2 regions of the Streptomyces glaucus genome follow, and region 2 is predicted to be linked to the other one. Evidence: riboswitches for the same ligand, from Rfam matches in the RefSeq annotation. Region 2 holds a riboswitch; the other holds the start of a gene.
The links. A riboswitch is a leader RNA that binds a small molecule or an ion and turns the genes downstream of it on or off. The one in region 2 is predicted to bind cyclic di-AMP.
Positions count from the first base shown of each region.

Region 1: another riboswitch for cyclic di-AMP. It lies ahead of ABD363_RS19795 (transglycosylase family protein); the one in region 2 lies ahead of ABD363_RS26095 (M23 family metallopeptidase).

Region 1 is NZ_BAAATK010000026.1:29,530-32,729, forward strand. Features, by position in the region: gene eno (phosphopyruvate hydratase) at 1-789, opposite strand, end outside; gene ABD363_RS19795 (transglycosylase family protein) at 1,146-1,922, opposite strand; cyclic di-AMP (ydaO/yuaA leader) riboswitch at 1,927-2,095, opposite strand; gene ABD363_RS19800 (transglycosylase family protein) at 2,272-3,200, opposite strand, start outside.
Region 2 is NZ_BAAATK010000045.1:40,699-43,898, reverse strand. Features, by position in the region: gene ABD363_RS26100 (aldo/keto reductase) at 1-576, opposite strand, end outside; gene ABD363_RS26095 (M23 family metallopeptidase) at 674-1,714, opposite strand; cyclic di-AMP (ydaO/yuaA leader) riboswitch at 1,727-1,884, opposite strand; tRNA gene ABD363_RS26090 (tRNA-Met) at 2,371-2,444, opposite strand; gene ABD363_RS26085 (dihydrofolate reductase family protein) at 2,602-3,200, opposite strand, start outside.

The DNA of each region.
Region 1 (3,200 bases), on a different contig from region 2:
GGCGGTGCGCTCCTTGCCCTCGAAGACGTAGCGGCCGTCCTTGTGGAACTCGGTGGCGGCGACGTCCAGGGCCAGGGCGATCTGCTCGCCGGGCTGGTAGCCGGCCTCCCTGATGGCCTCCAGGATGAGGTCGAGGGCCTCGCGGTTGGAGCCGAGGTTCGGGGCGAAGCCGCCCTCGTCGCCGAGGCCGGTGGACAGGCCCTTGGACTTCAGGACCTTCTTCAGGGTGTGGTAGACCTCGGCGCCCCAGCGCAGGGCCTCGGAGAAGGACTCCGCGCCGATCGGGGCGATCATGAACTCCTGGATGTCCACGTTGGAGTCGGCGTGCGCGCCGCCGTTCAGGATGTTCATCATCGGCACCGGCAGCAGGTGCGCGTTCGGGCCGCCCAGGTAGCGGAACAGCGGCAGGTCGCTGGCCTCGGAGGCGGCGTGGGCGACGGCCAGGGAGACGCCGAGGATGGCGTTGGCGCCGAGGGAGCCCTTGTTGTCGGTGGCGTCCAGGTCGAACATGGCCTGGTCGATCAGGCGCTGCTCGGTGGCGTCGTAGCCGACCAGCTCCGGGCCGATCTGCTCGATGACGGCCAGGACGGCCTTCTCGACGCCCTTGCCCTGGTAGCGGCTCGAGTCGCCGTCGCGGAGCTCGATGGCCTCGAAGGCGCCCGTGGAGGCGCCGGACGGGACGGCGGCACGGCCCGTGCTGCCGTCGTCGAGGCCGACCTCGACCTCGACCGTGGGGTTGCCTCGGGAGTCCAGGATTTCCCGGGCTACGACGACGTCGATGGACGGCACGAGCATCTCCTTCTTGAATGTGACGCGGGTTGGCAGGACCGTGACGGCTCCGCGAGTGAACCGTGGTGGCTCTGCGAGACGAGCCTAACCGGCTCGGGGCGATCGGCCAGCCGGTCACCCCTTGCACGGGGGAACCGGGAGTAAATTGTTTCCCGGCGGAACAAAGAGGTCAACGGGCGGCCGCGCCCCCTCCCGCGCCCGTACGCCCCCAGCCACGCAAAAGCCCCGCCCCGGTGCGTACGGGGGAACACGCACCGGGGCGGGGAGCCCGTGGGGACGGGGGGACGGCCCTCACGGGGCTTCCATGACGGAGGACCCGGATGTGAGGGCGCTGTGGCCGGCCCGGGAGCCGCCTCTTACTTCAGGTGCAGCTGCTGGCCCGGGTAGATGAGGTCGGCGTCCTCGACGATGTCCTTGTTCAGCTCGAACAGCTTCGCCCAGCCGCCCCGGACGTCGTGCTCCGCGGCGATCGAGCTGAGGGTGTCGCCCTCGACGACCTTGTACTCGCCGTCGCCCTTCTTGACCTTCTCGCCGGTCGGGGTGGTGACGGTCTTCTGGGCGGCCGGACGCTCGGCGGAGCGGGAGGCCGGCTGCTCGGTGGAGCGGGTGGTGGTCCCGGTGTTCTGCGAGGAGCCGCCCGAGGCCCCGCCGGACCAGTCGTTCGAGGCCCCGCCGGACGAGCCGTTGGAGGCCCCGCCGGACGAGCCGTTCGAGGAGGAGCCGTTCGACGAACCGCTCGACGCGGAACCGCCGCTGTACGCGGCGCCCGACAGGTTCTTGCCGCAGACCGGCCAGGCGCCCTTGCCCTGGCCCGCGAGGACCTTCTCGGCGATCTCGATCTGCTGCGCCTTGGTGGCCTGGTCGGCGGTGGCGGCGTACGCCGTGCCGCCGTACGCGGCCCAGGTGGAGGCGGAGAACTGCAGACCGCCGTAGTAGCCGTTGCCGGTGTTGATGGACCAGTTGCCGCCGGACTCGCACTGGGCGACGGCGTCCCACTCGGAGGCGGTGGCCGCGGAGGCCGTGCCGGACGCCATCAGCGGGGCGGCGACGGCGGCGCCGGTCACACCGGCGATGGCGATGGCACGGGTGGCCTTGTTCGGACGACGGTGCTTGCCCTTGCCGGAAAACAGCATGGTTGGATCCCCTCACCGACGCCTGCGAGGTGAGCTGTCGGGTTCGGGCCGGTCGAGTTGCCCGGCCGCGTCCCTCGCGGGACACGGCTTCACCCCTAGCCGGTTCCGGCCTCAACTGCCGGTTCCGGCGCCTACCTTGGTTCCCCCGCTCCTGCCCACGGCGCTTGACGCGACGACTGTTCCCGGGCGGCCGCTGGCAGGATTCGGCGTTGCGGCAGCCGGGGCCCGCGGTGGCGAGCGGTCACGACCGTAGGCAGGCACGCCGCGGAATTTCAAAGACGATCAGGGCTTCTGAGATCTATCTCTCACTGCGCTTATATGCGACATTCAGCGGGAAACCCGACGCCAACTACCGTCGTTCTCCGCTCGGTTCGGCCCCGACCTCGAGCGTCTGACCGGGGACGATGGTGTTCGGGTCGGCGCCGACGACGTCCCTGTTGCCGTCGTACAGGGTGCGCCATCCGCCTTGGAGGTCAAGGGAGTCGGCGATGGTCCAGAGAGTGTCGCCGGAACGGACGGTGTACGAGCCGTCGACGTCCTCGCGCGTGGCGTCGTCGCCGCGGGAGGCGTGCCGGCCGGAGGAGGCGCTCCTGCGGTCCTCGACCGCCTCTTCGTCGGCGCTGGGGCCGCGGTGGCGGCCGATGCCGGCGGATCCGGTGTCGACCAGATAGGAAGTCCCCACGCTCTGTCCAGAGTTGTCCGCTTCGTCACTCCTGGGGGCGACGCTGGGCGAACCGCCACTTTCCCGGACATCGGCGGACGTGTCGGACTCGGCGGATTCGTCCTTCGCGTTTGACGCATCGTCGGGCGCGGTGGACGGGGACGCCGGGGCCGAAGGCGAGGAGGGAGAGGAAGGACCGGGAGACGTTTCGGGAGACGCCTCATGGGATGTTTCGGGCGAGTCGGACGAGTCACCCGAACCGGGCCGCTCCGAGGAGTCCTTCGCCCCTTCGGCGTCTTCCGAGCCGGCCGATCCCCCCGAACCGGCCGGACTTCCCGATTCCGCCGGGCTCGTCGGCTCTGCCGTGTTCCGGGAGTCCGCGGAACCGCCGGTGTCCTCGCCGGCCGGCTTCCCCTCCGACGCGCCGGCGCCGGTGGACGCCGGGTCGTCCACGAGCCCGGCGAGCAGGCCGCACGTCGGCCACGCGGCGATGCCCTGGTCGGCGAGCATCTTCTCGGCGACGGATATCTGCTGGGACCGGCTGGCCTGGTCGGCGCTGGCCGCGTACGCCAGACCGCCGTACTTCTCCCAGTCCTCCTGGGACAACTGCAGGCCGC
Region 2 (3,200 bases):
GTAGGTGTCGCGCGAGACCAGGTTGTAGTGCGGCTGGAGCGCCACGTACCGGGCGAGGCCCTCCCGGTCGGAGAACTCCAGCGAGGCCCGCAGCCGGTCGGCGGAGATGTTGGAGGCGGCGATGTACCGCACCTTGCCCGCCTTCACCAGCTCGTCGAGCGCGCCGATGATCTCCTCCACCGGCACCTCGGGCTTGTCGAAGTGGGTGTAGTAGAGGTCGATGTAGTCGGTGCCCAGGCGGCGCAGCGAGGCGTCGGCGGCGGCCTTGATGTTCGCGGCCGTCAGGCCCGGGTACTCCGGGTGCTGGCTGACCTTGGTGGCGATCACGACGTCCGACCGGTTGCCGCGCGCCTTGATCCACTTGCCGATGATGGTCTCGGACTCGCCGCCCCGGTTGCCCTCGACCCACGCCGAGTAGGAGTCGGCGGTGTCGACGAAGTTGCCGCCCGCGGCCGTGTAGGCGTCGAGGACGGCGAAGGAGGCGGCCTCGTCGGCGGTCCAGCCGAAGACGTTGCCGCCGAGGGAGAGCGGGAAGATTTCGAGGTCGGACGAGCCGAGGGTGCGCAGAACAGTCATGTTCTACGTCAACCCTCCCGGCGGGCGATCGCATTCCGCATCGCCCGCCCCGGCACGTCCGAGACCTCGCCCGACCGCGCGCCCCGCGGCCCGGGGCTTACGGGTTCAGCCCCTTGCTCCGCAGCCAGGCCAGCGGGTCGATCCCGGAGCCGCCGCTCCCGGAGTGCACCTCCAGGTGGAGGTGGGCGCCGGTGACGTTGCCGGTGGCGCCCACCCGGCCGATGACGTCGCCGGTGGTGACCTTCTGGCCGACGCTGACGCTGATGGAGGACTGGTGGGCGTACCAGATCTCGGTGCCGTCGTCGAGGGTGAGCACCGTCTTGTAGCCGTAGGAGCCGTCCCAGCCGGCCGCGGTGATCGTGCCGCTGTGCACCGCCTTGATCAGCGTGCCCGTCGGCGCGGCGAAGTCGAGGCCGGTGTGGTAGCCGGAGGACCAGTAGGGGCCGGCCTGCCCGAAGGTGGAGGTGAGGGTGTACGAGGAGGTGGGCAGCGCGTACTGCTCGGCCAGCGCGGCCAGCCGCTCCGCCTCGGCCTTCTTCCTCGCCTCCTCCTCCGCCTTCTTCTTCGCGGCGGCGGCCTTGGCCTCGGCCTCCTTCTCCGCCTCGGCGGCGGCTTCCGCGGCGGCCTTCTCGGCGGCGGCCTCGGCCTCGGCGGCGGCCTTGCTCGCGATCTGGTCCTGCTGCTGCTCGGCCTGCGCCATGATCCGGGCCCGCAGCGCCTCGCCGGCGTCGGAGGCGCCCTGCGGGGTGTCGGCGGAGTCGGCGCCGAGGGTGCTGAGGGGGGTGGTGGAGGCCTCGGGGACCTCTTCCTGCTCGTCGTCGTCGGAGATCAGCGAGCCGACGGAGGGCAGGTCCGGCATGGAGATGGACACCGGGGGCTTGCCGGTGTTGGCGCTGGCCATGCCGCCTGCGCCGACGGCCGCGATGACGCCGACGCCGAGGACGGTGGAGCTGCGGGCGAGGCCGCCGCGCTGCTTGGCGACGCGGTGCCGGCCGCGTACCGGGCGGACGGACTCCTCGGTGGGGTTCCACTCCTCCCACGGGCCCTCGTCGGTGCGGGGGCCGCCGTAGCCGAAGACCTCGGTGTCACGCTGGCCCGGCACGGGCGGGACGTGTGTAGCAGACCGGTTGGACGCCACGTGGGCGTGCTCCTTTCCTTCCGTCTCCGCCTACCGGGTTAGCTGACGGGTTCGGAGCGGGAAGGTCTCCTACGCGCGTATACCGACCGTGTCTCCACGGCGGCATCCGCTCGATTCACCCCAAGGTGGTGGTTCCCCGGTTCCCTCGCGGGATTCGGCGCGTGCGCACGGAGCCGCCTTCTGTGACGGCTGGGACGACCGCGCTGCGTTATCGAACGTTAATAGACGGGGGGTCCGGATTCCAAGCTGTTCCCCTTGATCGTTCAGGATTTCGTCAGGGAATTATCGCCCACGACCGGCGAAAACCGGGCGAGTTGACCGCGTACCGGTAAACCTCCGAAGGGGCCATCAGATCTGACGTTGTGTCAGTTGTTATGCGGAGGGCTGCCGCCCGGTCACGGGACGTGACAGCGGTCGAGGCTGCCGCGGGACCGGCGGGCGTCCTGTCGTCCCTCCCGCCGCCCCGGGGTGCCGCGCCGCCCGGTTTCGCGTACGCCCGCCCTCCGGCCGGCTCCGTCCGTCCGGCCTTCCCGGCCGGGGCGGGGCGCTCCCGGGGAGAGCCGCGAAGCCGGCCGGGTGCGCGCGGGCCGGGCGGGCCGGGCGGGTGAACGCACCGAAGGCCGGGATCCTCGAGGATCCCGGCCTTCGGCCTTCAGTAGCGGGGACAGGATTTGAACCTGCGACCTCTGGGTTATGAGCCCAGCGAGCTACCGAGCTGCTCCACCCCGCGTCGTTGTGTCTCCAGTGTACGCCATGCGCAGGACAGGAAGCACACGCGTTCCCGGCCCCGCGTCCCACCAGCGGTTTTGGCCGCCTGCCGGGGCGGCGCGGCGGGCCGGGCGGCCGCGTCCGCCGGTCCCCCGGGGCGGGCCGCGGCCCGGCGGTCCTCAGCCCAGCAGGTGGCGGTTCGGGGCCTTGGCCCGGTCCTCGTACTCCGAAAGGACGAGGACCTGCGCGCCGTGCGCCGTCAGCACCCCGGTGCCGTCGGCGTCCGGGACGAACGTGTCCGGCTCCCGCCAGGCCGTGACCACCCGCCGTACCCCCGCGTCGAGGATCAGCCGGGCGCAGGGCGCGGGCCGGGACGCGCGGCGGGCGCAGGGCTCCAGGCTGGAGTACACCGTGGCGGTGGCGAGCCGCGGGTCCGTCGGGTCGAGCTTCGCCAGCGCGGCCTCCTCGGCGTGCGCCACCGCGTCCCCGCCCTCCCGCGAGTGGCCGCGGGCGAGTTCCGTGCCGTCGGCGGCCACGACGACCGCGCCGACGCTGAACGCCGTCCGCGACGGCGGGCACCGGCCGGCCAGTTCGCAGGCGAGCGCCAGCCAGTGCCGGTCGGCGGCGGACACCGTCGCGCCGGTGCCGGGCGCGGTGGGTTCGTAGCGCATGAGGACGACGTCCTCGATCCGCCGTGTCTCCACCAGCCGCAGGCGTCCGCGCTGGTAGGCGCCGGGCCCGAACAGCCGGGGCGCGTCCGGGTCGCCCACCAGCAGCG